3 regions of the Rossellomorea sp. NRS-1567 genome follow, and region 2 is predicted to be linked to each of the others. Evidence: riboswitches for the same ligand, from Rfam matches in the RefSeq annotation. Region 2 holds a riboswitch; each other region holds the start of a gene.
What was found. A riboswitch is a leader RNA that binds a small molecule or an ion and turns the genes downstream of it on or off. The one in region 2 is predicted to bind S-adenosylmethionine.

Region 1: it holds a riboswitch for S-adenosylmethionine, as region 2 does, so the genes downstream of both, mtnK (S-methyl-5-thioribose kinase) here and metE (5-methyltetrahydropteroyltriglutamate--homocysteine S-methyltransferase) in region 2, are expected to answer to the same signal.
Region 3: it holds a riboswitch for S-adenosylmethionine, as region 2 does, so the genes downstream of both, ACIFOD_RS08525 (homocysteine synthase) here and metE (5-methyltetrahydropteroyltriglutamate--homocysteine S-methyltransferase) in region 2, are expected to answer to the same signal.

The regions. Positions count from the first base shown of each region.
Region 1 is NZ_JBITPL010000002.1:121,574-126,671, forward strand. Features, by position in the region: gene ACIFOD_RS02285 (pyridoxal phosphate-dependent aminotransferase) at 1-461, opposite strand, end outside; gene ACIFOD_RS02290 (carbon-nitrogen family hydrolase) at 584-1,366, shown strand; SAM riboswitch class I at 1,469-1,625, shown strand; gene mtnK (S-methyl-5-thioribose kinase) at 1,742-2,926, shown strand; gene mtnA (S-methyl-5-thioribose-1-phosphate isomerase) at 2,943-3,998, shown strand; gene ACIFOD_RS02305 (metalloregulator ArsR/SmtB family transcription factor) at 4,041-4,637, opposite strand; gene ACIFOD_RS02310 (methylated-DNA--[protein]-cysteine S-methyltransferase) at 4,758-5,098, opposite strand, start outside.
Region 2 is NZ_JBITPL010000011.1:38,327-43,424, forward strand. Features, by position in the region: gene thiC (phosphomethylpyrimidine synthase ThiC) at 1-772, shown strand, start outside; gene ACIFOD_RS07185 (hypothetical protein) at 750-947, shown strand; SAM riboswitch class I at 1,047-1,157, shown strand; cobalamin riboswitch at 1,230-1,414, shown strand; gene metE (5-methyltetrahydropteroyltriglutamate--homocysteine S-methyltransferase) at 1,567-3,867, shown strand; gene ACIFOD_RS07195 (hypothetical protein) at 3,989-4,171, shown strand; gene ACIFOD_RS07200 (biotin transporter BioY) at 4,257-4,823, shown strand; gene ACIFOD_RS07205 (GNAT family N-acetyltransferase) at 4,866-5,098, opposite strand, start outside.
Region 3 is NZ_JBITPL010000014.1:118,539-123,636, reverse strand. Features, by position in the region: gene metX (homoserine O-acetyltransferase MetX) at 1-905, opposite strand, end outside; gene ACIFOD_RS08525 (homocysteine synthase) at 1,005-2,300, opposite strand; SAM riboswitch class I at 2,609-2,728, opposite strand; gene ACIFOD_RS08520 (trans-sulfuration enzyme family protein) at 2,824-3,963, opposite strand; gene ACIFOD_RS08515 (DUF302 domain-containing protein) at 4,088-4,471, opposite strand; gene ACIFOD_RS08510 (redoxin domain-containing protein) at 4,563-5,098, opposite strand, start outside.

The DNA of each region.
Region 1 (5,098 bases), on a different contig from region 2:
AATCCATTCTCCTCTCGTAGTGGCATTTTAATCATACGAGCTTCTGCCAATGCTACCCCTGATAAATAATCGGGATAACCGGGATCGGGCACCAATACCCCATCACCAGGATTCAATAAACATTGAGGGATTTCAACTAACCCGGCTTTTCCTCCGAACAGAACGGCTACCTCTGTTTCCGGGTCTAATTCCACACCGTATTCACGCAGGTAGAAAGCCGCAATCGCCTCTTTAAAGGACGATAAGCCGCGAAATGGAGGATACTTATGATTGGACGGGGAAGCTGCTGCTTCTGTCAGTTTCTCCACAATATGTGGAGGAGTCGGTTGATCCGGATTTCCCTGGCCCAAATTAATGACATCATGTCCCTCTTTGACCACAGCATTCACTGTTTTTGCGAGGGATGCGAAAAATTGTTCAGGTAATAAATCTAATCGTTTTGCCTTACCAAAGGTTTTCATACACTCACCCACTACATTTTTTTGAAAATTAATTACTTTCAAATTCTAGTCACAAATGATATAACGGGAAATAAAGAATGTAAAGGATTAAATTCCAAAAAGTCATTAATGAGGTGAAAGAAATGATTCAAAAGATAGGTCTTGCTCAGATGGATATTGTGTTCGGACACCCAGAAGAAAACAAGAAAAAAGTAGAGAAATGGGTGAAAAAAGCAAGTGACGACGGCTGTGATACGGTTGTGCTCCCTGAGCTGTGGACGACTGGATATGACCTTACAAGAATGGATGAAATCGCTGATGAAGGAGCAAAGGATTCAACCTCCTTCCTGTCTGCCCTGTCAAAGAAATATTCCATTCACATTGTAGGTGGTTCTGTTGCACAGAAAACGCAGGATGGGGTGTCCAACACGCTTTTAGTTACGAATTCAAAAGGCGAGTTGGTGAAAAAGTATTCGAAACTTCACTTGTTTAAGCTGATGGATGAACATCATTATTTACTTCCTGGGCATGAAGATGGCATCTTCACCCTTCAAGACACAGAGATGGCGGGTTTGATTTGTTACGACATCCGTTTCCCGGAATGGTTCAGAAAACAAGTTCTACTAGGTGCCAAGGTTGTTTATGTCGTAGCAGAATGGCCGGCAGCACGAATTGATCACTGGCAGACCCTCTTAAGGGCAAGAGCGATTGAAAATCAATGCTTCGTGATCGCCTGCAACCGGGTGGGAAGCGACCCGAACAATGAATTTGGGGGTTGCTCCCTCATCATCGATCCCTGGGGAGAAATTCTTTCAAAGGGATCACAAACGGAAGAATTGGTTTCAGCTGAAATCAATTTACAGGAAGTAGATCGAGTCCGAAAACAGATTCCGATATTCCAGGATCGAAGACCGGATTTTTATTAGAAAGGTTATTTTTTCAAAAAAACGTTGACATGGAAAATACTTCGATGGTACTATTCAAATCAAATGAAACATTCTGAAAGTTTAATTAAATAGTTTACGCAACTCTTATCAAGAGCTGGCTGAGGGATTTGGCCCTATGAAGCCCAGCAACCGACCATAACACCGTTGTAAAACGGGGCGCAGCATGCGCCGGATTGAATGATCCAGTAAGGCACGGTGCTAATTCCAACAGAAAGATAGTCTTTCTGAGAGATAAGAGGCGACGAAGATACCTTCTTCAAGCCTCTTTCGAACATGGAAAGAGGCTTTTCTTATGCCAAGGAAAAGCCTCCACAACACAGTCTCAATGTGACTGTACTATAAGGAGGAACGACAATGGCGATTACGAAACTCAATACATATCAACCCCTTACTGAACAGTCGGCAACTGCGCTGGCGATTGGCTTAAGGATTTTTGCAGACGGCACTCTCTTAACGTGTGAAGAAATTGGAAACGGGAATTTAAATCTGGTCTTTCGTGTATTAGAACGGGAAACAGGTAAAGGAATCATCATCAAACAAGCCCTTCCATATGCAAAACTTGTAGGCGAAAGCTGGCCGTTGACAATCGAACGGGCAAGAATAGAAGCGAGTGCCCTTAAGCTTCAGCGATTATTTGTAGGGGATCTCGTTCCTGAAGTGTACTACTCTGATCCGACACTTGCGATTACAGTCATGGAAGATTTGAGCGCACTGACCATTGCCCGGGCTGGCCTTATCAAAGGGGAAAAGTATCCCCGGCTCTCCCATGACGTTGGAACATTTTTAGCTAATACCTTATATTTCACTTCTGATTATGCCCTTCATCCTTTTAAGAAAAAGGAATACGTGAAAGAATTTTCAAATCCTGAGCTGTGCAAAATCACAGAGGACCTTGTATTCACGGATCCATTCTTCAATAGTGAAACCAATGAATTTGAAGAAGAGCTTTCCCGGGACGTCCAACATTTATGGGATGATTTCACCTTGAAACTCGAAGTGGCCAAATTGAAAAAGAGCTTTCTTACTGAAGGAGAGGCCCTTCTTCATGGAGACCTTCATACGGGAAGCATCTTTGTAGATCAGAATCAAACTAAAGTGATTGATCCCGAGTTTGCCTTTTATGGACCGATTGGCTTTGATATCGGGCAGTTCATTGCCAACCTTATTTTCCAGGCCGTTTCAAAAACTGATGAGGAGGAAACGATTCTCTATCACATCGAGAATACGTGGAACGTCTTCTCCACTGCGTTCTCCCGCCATTGGAAAGAAAGCGGAGACGTCTACACGAAAGTGAATGGCTACCTTGAATATGTATTGGAGAAGAGCTTCCAGGACAGCATCGGCTTTGCAGGATGTGAATGCATCAGAAGAACGATTGGCCTCGCTCATGTTGAAGATTTGGATGCTATCCCGGATAAAGAACGAAGATTACAGGCAAAACGGACCTGCTTGAGACTCGGTAAGGAACTGATTATAAAACGAAAACAGATCCATTCGATCGAAGAGCTCCTATCCGTAATAAAGTTCCATTTTGAATAACCAAAGGGAGATTATCATGACACAAACATTGACCGTTCCAACTTCACTAGAGTGGCATGAAGATTATTTACTGATTCTTAATCAACAAAAATTGCCTAACATAGTGGAATACATTAAACTGACGACCATTGAAGAGTATTATGATGCGATTATCACACTAAAAGTGAGAGGTGCACCTGCCATTGGTCTCACGGCTGCTTACGGTTTAGCCCAATCTGCATGTCAGTATGAAGTGAAAACGTTAGAGGAATTCATCGATCTGTTTCAACGTGAGAAAAAACACCTCGCCGCTTCACGCCCTACAGCAGTCAACCTGGTTTGGGCTTTGAACCGGTTGGAAAAGGTATTAGAGAAAGTTTCTTCTGTTAATGAAGCGAAAACCAATCTACTCCATGCTGCTATCCAGCTTCATGCAGAAGACGAAGCAGTGTGCCGTCTTATAGGGGAAAATGGATTGAGTGTATTGAAGGATAAACAAATCGTAATGACCATCTGTAATGCCGGGTCCATTGCAACGAGTAAATACGGTACTGCATTGGCCCCTTTTCATTTAGGAAGAGAAAAAGGAAAAGCATTTCAGGTATATGCATGTGAGACACGGCCCGTTCTGCAGGGAGCCCGCCTGACCGCTTGGGAGTTACAGCAATCAGGAGTAGATGTCACCCTCATCACAGATAGCATGGCTGCCCATACAATGAAGGAAAAAGGTGTAGAGGCCGTCATTGTCGGGGCTGACCGGATTTCTGCCAACGGGGATACGGCAAATAAAATCGGAACGTCCATGCTTGCCATTTTGTGTAAACATTTCAATATACCCTTTTATGTCGCTGCTCCTTCTTCTACTTTCGATCTATCCAGCATAGACGGAAACGATATTCCCATAGAAGAGCGTAACCGGGAAGAGATCACAACGATCGACGGGACGTTGATCGCTCCAGAGAACGTTCATGTTTATAATCCTGCATTCGATGTTACACCTCATGAACTGATTACCGGCATCATCACGGAAAAAGGTGTCCTGTACCCTCGCTTCGAGGAAAGTATCCAACAAACCATAGGTATTGAACAATAGCGAAAAGAAGAGCTTCCTCCTGCTCTTCTTTTGGCTTTCACATTATTCCACTAATAACTTTGTCGACGCCCACATTTCCCTCGGATTCACTTCATAAATGCTATTTTCCCGGTACATAAACTGATGAATGATAAATTCTCTTCTTAAGGTTGCAAAGTCTTCATGAAATTGCTGAATATATTCGTTCAAATCTTTTTCCTTATATTTTTCTTCCACTTTTAATCCTTCCACCATATGCTCGAGGATGAATAATTTCTTTTTCTGTTGCGAAGGAATATTTTTAATTCGCCCATTTTTCTCCAGAAAATTATTCATCACCTTCTGCTTTTCTTTCATTCGTTTTTCTGTCATCACACTGTCCCCTTTCTCTTCATGAGCGAACTGATGAAGAACACTCCCATGATGACTCAGTACTTTTTTATTCAAATAGTAGTAAACCGTGTTCTTCTCTCTTCGTGAATAAACAAGATTGCACTCTTTGAGTTTCGTTAGATGATGGGATATTGTCGGGGCGGTGAGTCCAAGTTTTCCCGCAATGGCTCCTACATGCAAGCTTTCTGATGCCAGTAAATAGACAATCTTGATCCTGGTCGGGTCCCCCATCGTTTTATGAAAAGCTACCTGCTTACTTAATTGCAACAGGTCTCCCCCTTTATATTTAGATTAGTATCTAATTAGATACTAATCTAAATAGTGGAAAAAATCAATCACTAATAAAAAAACAGGCCTTCTCCCTATGGAAAATGCCTGTAATTGAATCTATTTTTCTAACAACAGTAAGGTTTCTTTCTTATCCACCTGCTTACCGGCATAGCCTGTAAGTGTGTTATTCTTTCCGATGACACGGTGACATGGGATGATGATGGGGAATCGATTGGCCTTATTCGCTTGTCCCACTGCCCTTACAGCTTTAGGTCTTTGAATCGCTAGGGCTACATCCTGGTAAGACCAGGTTTCACCAAATGGAATCTCCTGCAGGATGTTCCATACTTCTTTCTGAAAAGCTGTTCCTTCTATCTTTAAAGGAAGATCAAATTCTCTTCTCTCTCCTTTAAAGAATTGACTGATTTGTTCTTGTGCAACCTTTAATATCGGATGAT
Region 2 (5,098 bases):
TGAAGATATATGTAAGATTTTAAAAGCCTATGATATCTCCGTTTCCTTAGGAGATGGTTTAAGGCCCGGATCAATCGCTGATGCGAATGATGAAGCACAGTTTGCCGAGCTTGAAACATTAGGCGAGCTAACCAAAATTGCTTGGAAGCATGATGTACAGGTGATGATTGAAGGCCCTGGTCATGTACCGATGCATATGATTAAAGAGAATGTGGATAAGCAAATGGAAATATGTCATGAAGCTCCTTTTTATACCCTGGGGCCATTAACGACAGATATTGCACCGGGGTATGATCACATTACTTCCGCCATAGGGGCTGCCATGATCGGTTGGTTTGGAACAGCTATGCTGTGCTATGTAACACCGAAAGAGCATCTGGGATTACCGAATAAAGATGATGTGCGAGAGGGTGTCATTGCTTATAAAATCGCAGCACATGCAGCGGATTTGGCGAAAGGGCATCCAGGGGCACAAGTAAGGGATAATGCCGTTTCTAAGGCTCGATTTGAATTTAGATGGAATGACCAATTTAATTTATCCCTGGACCCGGAACGTGCAAGGGAGTATCATGATGAAACACTTCCTGCAGAAGGGGCAAAAACGGCCCATTTTTGTTCAATGTGTGGACCGAAATTTTGTTCAATGAGAATATCACATGATATAAGGGGAATGAAGGAGAATAGCATTGATGATGCTCATAAGGAAATAGAAAAAGGATTGAAAGAAAAATCGAAGGAGTTTGTGGAAAATGGATCAAACATCTATCGATGAACCTCTTTGTCATGTACTCAAATTGAAGAATGATATCGTAAAGCTCAATCAGAGAGTCATCCAACTCGAAAAAGAAGTGAAGAGCATTCAGGAAAACTGCAGGCATGTCTTCTATGAAACGGATGTAACAAGATCTTGTATCAAATGTCATTATGTAGAAAGTACCTATTATTAGAAACGTGTAAGTTATTGATTAAATTTCTTTTGACAGCTTATATGTACCGTGCTACGATTATTACAAATTTCGGAATATTAAATGAATATATATGTGTAACTCTTATTGAGAGAGGTGGAGGGACTGGCCCTGTGAAACCCGGCAACCATTCAACCTATGTGTTGAAAAGGTGCTAATTCCTGCAAAGCAAATGGCTTTGGAAAATAAGAGAGGATTCTAATAAACATGAAACCCTCTCTATAGTAGTCAGAGAGGGTTTTTCGTTTTTATGAAAGAAAAATTAAATAGTCAAATGCAATAGGTGCTGAGTCATGCTCAGCTAAAAGGGAAGACCGGTGAAAATCCGGCACGGTCCCGCCACTGTGATGGGGAGCGACTTATCATTCAACCACTATTTCTATTGAAATGGGAAGGGATAAGAAGCTGTGAACCTAAGTCAGGAGACCTGCCTGTTGTATGCGCTTATGCTCTACGTGGATATAGAGAGGGGTGAGGAATACGTGTTGAGAATACTAGTTTGTCTCAACTCCAGTTAGTGATACGTATGAATCTCTCTTTCATTTGAAAGGGAGATTTTTTTGTTGATGACAATCATATCAAGATAAGGAGTGAGGATTGAATGAGTAATGTGATCAGTTCGAATTTAGGATATCCAAGGATCGGTGAAAAGCGTGAATGGAAAAAGACGCTGGAACAATTTTGGGCAGGGAAGATTGAAAAGGATACCTTCTTAGAAAAAATGGAGGAAATACGAGTCAACCATTTGAAGAAGCAATTGGACCAGGGGATTGATCTGGTTCCGGTTGGAGATTTCAGCTTATATGATCATGTGCTTGATACAGCCGTCATGTTCGGTTTGGTTCCCGAGAGGTTTCATTATAGTGGGGGTAAGGTTTCTCTTGAAACGTATTTCGAAATGGCCAGAGGCGCGAAGGACGCGGTGGCACTGGAAATGACAAAATGGTTTAACACCAACTATCACTATCTCGTGCCTGAACTTGATGGGATCGAACCCCGGTTGGTAGAAAATCGTCCTCTGCATTTTTATAGAGAGGCAAAAGAAAAAGCAGGGATAAAAGGGAAGCCGGTTATCTTAGGTCCACTCACTTTTGTGAAGTTGTCTAAAGGATATGAAACCGGGGATTATATAACCCTTGTTGATCGATTTGTCCCTCTTTATGCAGAAGTATTGCGTGAATTAAAGGAAGAGGGTGTAGAGTGGGTACAAATGGATGAACCGATATTGTGCACCTCTATCGGGGATGAAGAGATGGATCAATTCAAAGAGGTCTATCAAACCCTTAAAGAATCCTGCCCGGGCTTAAAGATCATCCTTCAAACCTATTATGATAGTTTGGAAAGGTACCAGCGGGTGTTAGCACTCCCGGTAGATGGTATAGGGATAGATTTTGTGCATGATCGTGGTGAGAATTTGGCGGCGCTGAAAAGATTTGGCTTTCCTAAGGGGAAATTCCTGGCTGCCGGCATTCTTGATGGCAGGAATATTTGGAGAAGTAATCTTGCCGATACCCATTCGCTTCTATCGTTCATTGCAGGGTATGTGCCGAGTGATCGCTTGATCATACAACCATCATGCAGTTTACTACATGTACCTGTAACCTTGCAGAATGAAGAAGCACTTGGTACACCTCTCATTGACGCTCTATCATTTGCTGATGAGAAATTACATGAAATCACTATTTTAACAAAGGGGATTCGTAAGGGAGCCGAGACAATAGAGGATGATATCGCTCAAAGTGAAAAGGCGATTAAGAATTTAAACGAATCACCGCTGCGTAATAATAGGGAGGTGCAGGAAGAGGTTAAAGGATTGCATCCCCATAATGTCGGGAGAAAGGATCCTTTTCACGTTCGTAAACTGGAACAGGCCAAGTACTTTTCATTACCTGTTCTACCTACCACTACAATCGGCAGTTTTCCTCAAACACAGGAAGTAAGAAGGCAAAGGTTGAAATGGAGAAAGGGAGAACTTTCTGAAGGGGAGTATCAGCAATATATTCATGCAGAAATAAAACGGTGGATTGAAATTCAGGAACAAATAGGCCTTGATGTGCTGGTACATGGTGAATTCGAACGGACGGATATGGTTGAATTTTTTGGTGAAAAATTAGAAGGTTTTCAATTTACGAAGTATGGGTGGGTACAATCATACGGTTCCAGATGTGTGAAACCACCACTCATATATGGGGATGTGAATTTTAAAGAACCTATGACCGTCAAAGAAACCGTATATGCTCAATCATTAACCGATAAACCGGTTAAAGGGATGTTAACGGGTCCTATCACGATTCTGAATTGGTCATTTGTTCGGAATGATGTATCCCGGTATGAAGTGGCTAATCAAATCGCACTGTCTCTTCAAAAGGAGATAGAGGAACTAGAAGCCAATGGGATTCGCATGATACAAGTCGATGAGCCGGCACTTAGGGAAGGACTGCCTTTAAAGAGTGAAAATTGGGAGGAATATCTTAAGGCTGCCGTTTATGCTTTCAAATTGGCCACTTCTTCTGTACAGAACCAAACCCAGGTCCATACACATATGTGCTATTCAGATTTTGAAGATATTATTGAGGCCATCAGTGATCTGGATGCTGACGTCATTTCGATTGAAACCTCAAGAAGTCATGGGGAATTAATCACTGTTTTTGAAGACAATACGTATGACAAAGGGATTGGCCTGGGGGTATATGACATTCACAGTCCACGTGTGCCGAAGCATGAAGAGTTAATCCGTAATATACATCGGGCTCTCGAAGTGCTGGATCCCCAATTATTCTGGGTCAACCCGGATTGTGGTTTGAAAACCCGTGGGATCGATGAGACGGTCTTAGCGCTTAAAACCATGGTGGAAGCTGCGGAACAGGTGCGTGAAGAAATGCTGCTTAAAAAGGAAAGATAATAGACGGGAAACGAAAAGAAATATGATCGAGTGTAGCTGATTACGTTCCCATGATCCCTTTTTTCAAAACGCAGGACGCAGTTGAAAAGAATTGCGTCCTGCTCATAAGGAGAAAAAGAAAATGCCATACATAACCATTGGAAGGATCATTCAGGTATTTAATGAACGTCATCCAAATCGCACCATCCTATATTTGGTGAGCAATAAGGGAATTGATGAGTTCCCCCACGGCAGGGTCTCATTAAAAACCGCTATAGAATGGCAGGCAAAAGAAAAGATATGTAATGTCTATGCTCCCAGTTAAAGGCAGGGAGAAAAAATAAGCTTCCCAAAATCCTTTTAATTGTGTTAACTTAATATTATACATAGTTTACATACACAAGGGGGATTTGAAAGTGAACGGAGAAAAACTAAGGGTGATCATTCACTGTGCCATCTTTGCTGCGATTACGGGGATTTTCGCTCAAATCGAGATTCCACTGCCACTCGTACCAATCAGCGGCCAAACATTAGCAGTAGGAATTACAGCGACGATTCTCGGAAGCCGATATGGAGCGTTCGCCATGGTATGCTATGCAGCCCTTGGAGCAGTCGGTGTTCCTGTATTTGCGGGCTTCAGTGGAGGGGTACAGGTTCTGGTCGGTCCTACGGGAGGCTATATCTTCGGCTTTATCGTAGCGGCTTTCTTTACAGGCTACATTCTTGAAAAAACCAAATTTACCATTCCAATGGCGATGATTGCCAATACAGTCGGAATGATCATTACGTTGATCCTGGGTACCATTCAACTTAAATTTGTAGCCGAACTTAGCTGGAATCAGGCAATGGCAGCAGGAGTATATCCATTTATCGTAGTTGGACTGATCAAAGCATTCCTTGCAAGCTGGATTGGAATCACTGTAAGACAACGACTGGTTCAAGCCAGATTGATTGGGAATCGGAAAGTAGCAGCATAATGAAAAAAGTTGACTCTTTGTTGGGAGTCAACTTTTTTATGACTAAAATTTATACATAGACCAATAGCCAATATCCTTGAATCCGATTCGCTTATAAATTTTTCCTGCTTCAGGATTATCATAGAAAAGGCATAACTCTTTTCCTTCTTCTAAAACATCACGACAAAGCTTCGTCATGCACTCGGTCGCATATCCTTTTTTCTTATACTCAGGGTGTGTGCAGACAGCGACAATCATCGCAGACATACTGTTTTCCGCGGTTGTGGAAGAAGAAG
Region 3 (5,098 bases), on a different contig from region 2:
GGTGAATAAATTAAATCTCCTTCATAACTGATCGAAATCAGTTCGCACTGATAGTTCTTCGCTACTTCTTCTTTTCCTCCCCTTCCTCTTCCGATATCATGTGAGTTCATCGCTTTCAGCAGAGTAAGGTAACTGTTTGGGTCAAACCGCTTTCCTAATTTCTTTCCTTGGTAATCGAGATAGCTTTCGACATTGAACCTTTCATTTTGCTTTTCACGTTGGAAACGCTGATCGAACAGCTCCTGTGTCCGGTACGTGACCATACCGACCATTCTGGCAATCTCTAACCCTTTTAGAATAGCGCCTGGTGGATAATGCCCCTTTTGAAACTCGGGGTCCTCTTCAATCGCTGTGATTCCGATGTGATTATAAGCGAGACCGTAATCATTTAAGGCAGGGGTGACGGCAAGAGCGAATACTTTATTTATATAGGCAGGATACAGGGCCCCCCATTCTAAGGCCTGCATCCCTCCCAGCGAACCTCCGATGACCGCTTCGATGTGGTCCATTGAAAGTTGTTGGAGTGCTTTATATTGGGCATGGACCATGTCCCTTATCGTAATACCCGGGAAGTCCGGACCGTAACGCTCTCCCGTATGTTGATTGGTGGATGCCGGTCCGGTACTTCCTTCACATCCTCCTAATACATTAAAGGCAATCACATTAAAATGTTCGGTATCAATATACGACCCGGGCCCGATCAGTCCGTCCCACCAGCCGCGGTCTTCACTCGTCCCCTTTACGATATGGGTCCCGGTGAGGGCATGGCAAACCAGTATGGCCGGTCCGTCTTTGTTTCCTGTTCGTTCATACGTAAGATCTACATTTTTCAACGTGGTGCCTGACTCTAATGTTAGGGATGGGATGGTAATGGAGCTCACTTCATATGTGTATGGCTTCTCCATTCCTCCACCTCCTTTTTTTGGTGTTGTGGCGGGGGGATAAGGATTTTACCCCGTATACCCCCGCGTGTTAAATCTTCCCTGACTAAAAAATTCCTCCTATTATACCCGCGATGTTTCCAATGCGACTTCAATGGCATGATCCAAGTCCTCGATCAGGTCTTTCGCAGACTCTAATCCAACAGAAAGTCTCACCAGATCCTCGGTTACCCCAGTCGCACGGATTTCCTGGTCGTTTAATTGCTGATGGGTCGTGGAAGCCGGATGGATGATCAGTGATTTCGCATCTCCTACGTTGGCAACATGAGACCAAAGGGAGATATTATCGACTACTTTCCGTCCCGAATCCCTGCCGCCTTTAATACCAAAGACGACGATGGAACCCGCTCCGTTTTTCAAATATTTTTGAGCAAGTTTATGAGACGGATGCTGCGGCAATCCTGGATAGGATACCCAAGCGACACCATTATGCTGATCTAAATGCTCCGCAATTTTCAAGGCATTCTCTGTGTGACGTTCGATGCGAAGATGCAGCGTTTCTAATCCCTGCAGCAATAGGAATGCGTTTTGCGGACTTAAGCACGCTCCCAAATCACGAAGCAGCTGTACTCTTAATTTTGTAATAAAGGCTGCCGGTCCTACATCCTGTGCATAGCGAAGTCCATTATAGCTCCGGTCCTCTTCCGTGAAGCCCGGGAACTTTTCATGATTCCAATCGAACTTCCCACCGTCAATGACGACTCCCCCAATTGCTGTACCATGACCGCCAATCCATTTTGTTGCAGAGTGGATGACGATATCAGCTCCATACTCGATTGGCTTACATACATATGGAGTGGCAAAGGTATTATCGATGATCAATGGGATGTGATGGTCATGAGCCACTTTTGCTACCGCTTCAATATCAAGCACATGTAGACTTGGATTTCCGATTGTCTCAGCGAATACCGCTTTCGTTTTAGGAGTGATCGCTTTGCGGAAATTTTCCGGGTCGGTCGGATCTACAAAATGCACCTTGATTCCGTATTTCGGGAGAGTGGTAGAGAATAGATTATAGGTTCCACCGTAGAGATTGGTAGCTGCTACAATTTCATCACCTGCTCCGGCGATATTCAAGATTGATAGTGAGATAGCGGCCATCCCGGATGAAACACCCAGTGCTCCGATCCCCCCTTCTAGAAGTGCAAGGCGCTTTTCCAACACGTCTACTGTCGGGTTCATGATTCGGGTATAAATGTTTCCCGGTTCTTCAAGGGCAAATAATTTTGCCGCATGATCACTGTTATCGAAAACGTAGGATGTCGTTTGATAAATGGGCACTGCTCTAGAGCCTGTTGATGGATCCGGCTCCTGGCCACCGTGAAGAAGTAGTGTGTCGAAATCGAATGATTTTGTCATAGAGAATTCCTCCTGAAATGTTTTTGGTATTTGGGTTTTCGTTTGGCGGTTGGATGTTTTGGACGTTTGCCTGTTAATGTTGGTTGGGTTTTTGCCTGTTGAATTTTAGTGATAATTTGACTGTTGAGTTTGGGATAATATTTGACTGTTAAATATCGACCCATTCTCTCCTGTTAATTTCCGGCCAAAATTCTCCTGTTGAACTCAGAAACTGAAAAGTCGAAGAAGTATATTTTCCTAAGAAGATAGAAGAGGAAAAAACAAAAAACCCTCTTCCTAAGAAGAGGGTCTATTTTAATAGGGTCCTCCTCTTATCTTTCAGGCAGATCGCCTGCAGGAATTAGCACCTTTTCATGTGACGCTATAATGCGCACATGAAGGTTGCCGGGTTTCATCGGGCCTAGTCCCTCCACCTCTCTGGATAAGAGCATGTAGTTGTCAATGTGAAAATTCTTGCGTTGAGATGAATTATAAGGGGTAACCGACCTTAACGTCAAGGGTATTTTTAGAATTTTTCCATTATTTAATTTTTAACAGAAGCTGCAATCGCTTCGTTCAATTGCACGACGATGTCTTCCCCATCCTCAATACCTAACGATATGCGCACGACATGTGTGTTTATTCCGAGTTTTTCCTGCGCATCTTTCGGTAGAGCACGATGAGACGTTCCTAATGGGTAGGAAACCGTCGTCTCTACACCGGCAAGGGAAGGGATGATTTTAATCCAGGCAAGTGATTTGAAAAATGTGCTGATATCACATGTGTTGGATAGCTCGATCGTTACGATTGCGCCATTTCCTTTTTTGGATAAATCGGTTGGGTAATAGACTTTCTTTACATATTCATTTGCTCGAAGGTCTGCCGCAAGAACTTCGGCATTTCTTGCTTGTGTTCCCATACGAAGAGCCAGTGTTTTCGCTCCACGGCAAGTCAGCCACGCTTCAAATGGACTTAAGTTCGAACCGATGTTGACGACTTTTTCTCTCGCTTTTTGAACCAGTTCTTCTTTTCCAACTAAGACTCCTGCTGTGATATCACTGTGTCCACCGATATACTTCGTGGCACTGTGTGCGACCAGGTCCACCCCTTCTAAGAAAGGCTGGCGCATAAACGGTGTGGCAAATGTGTTGTCGATCATCGTTTTCAGGTTGTGTTTTTCCGCGAATTCGACCATTTTCGGGATATCTTCCACTCGCATAAACGGGTTTGTGACGGTCTCACTGTAGAGGAGTTTGGTTTGTGGAGTAATGGCCTCCTCTAATTCTTCCACACTTGTAAAATCAACGAATGAAGTGGAAATACCGAATGATTTCAGCTCTTCTTTCAGCATATGGAACGTACCGCCGTATAAATCCTCAGCGGCAATAATATGATCGCCTGATTGCACAACAGCAAGGATTCCAACAAGGATGGCCGATAATCCAGAAGAGGTTGCGACACCTGCCTGGGCTCCTTCCAAGTCAGCTACCATCTTACCAAGCTCGTCTGTATTCGGATTTCCCGTTCTTGTGTAGAGATAAGGTGATTTCCCTTCATAGAAACCCTCCAACTCTTCTAAAGAGGTAAAAGAAAAGGCAGATGTTTGATAAATCGGTGTCGTCTTACTGCGGATTTCCTCAGTTCCTTTTAACTGACTATGTACGACCTTCGTTGTGAACTTCATCTCTGTCATCCTTCCTGAATCAACGTATTTTTAAAAGTGTATCATATTCAGAAGATTGTGAGGAGTAGGATGTACCCGAAGGCATAAAAAAACACCTGCCCAATTGCAACAGGTGCTCTGCGTTTTATTGAACGTTATCTAAACATCCGATCAGGCGATTTTCAATATCCAATGCCAGGTTTTTCAATTTATCGTTATCCACCATTTCGATCAGCTTGCTTGGCTTTGCCATACCGATTTTGGTTGCTCCGCCTTCTGTGTATACCGTCACTTTACAAGGGAGGAAGTAGCTTACGAGCATGCTTTCTTCCAGCACCTTTTTAGCTTCATGTGGATTACACACCTCTAATACGACTACTTCTTCATTGAAATCAAGGCCCTTATCCTGCAGCTTCTGGGCAAGATCGAGATTCCATAGCACGCCAAAGCTTTCATCTTTCAGAGCGGTTTCTACCGCTTCCACTGCTTCTTTCACACTCATTGAAACTTCCTTTGTGTAATGAAACATGTTCATATCTCCTCCTTTTTTTATCACATTCTTTTAATACCTCATAGCGTATAAGGTCAAACATCGATATTCAGAGGTCCGTCCCTCTCCATTATTCCATTCCTTCCACCATTTTACCCATCATTTCTTCGTTCATGGGGCCGACGATTTTGTGTTGGATGATGCCTTTGGTGTCGATCATGTAGGTTGTGGGGATAGTGAAGGCCCGGTATTCGTCTCCGATTTCTCCCTTTTCATCCATGGGGATGGGAAAGGTGAGTTCATAGCCGTCGATGAATTCATGGACGGCCTTTTCCCCTTCGTCCATGGAGGTCAGGTTGACGGCAAGGATTTCAACGTTTTCTTTATCTGCATTGTTCTCGTAATAACTCTGCATATGGGGCATTTCAGCTTTACATGGCGGACACCAGGTAGCCCAGAAGTTCAGGATCACTTTTTCACCTTGATAATCTGAAAGCTTTACGGCTTCACCATCTAAAGTGGTTAATTCAAAATCCGGAGCGCGATCCCCTTTGGCGAGCCCCTGCTCTGCATTAGACAGATCCATGGATTCATTGGCTAATTGGGCAGCCTCTTCCCTGGCCTTCTTTTCCTGCTGATCCTGAAAAAAGTTCGCTAAGAAAATGC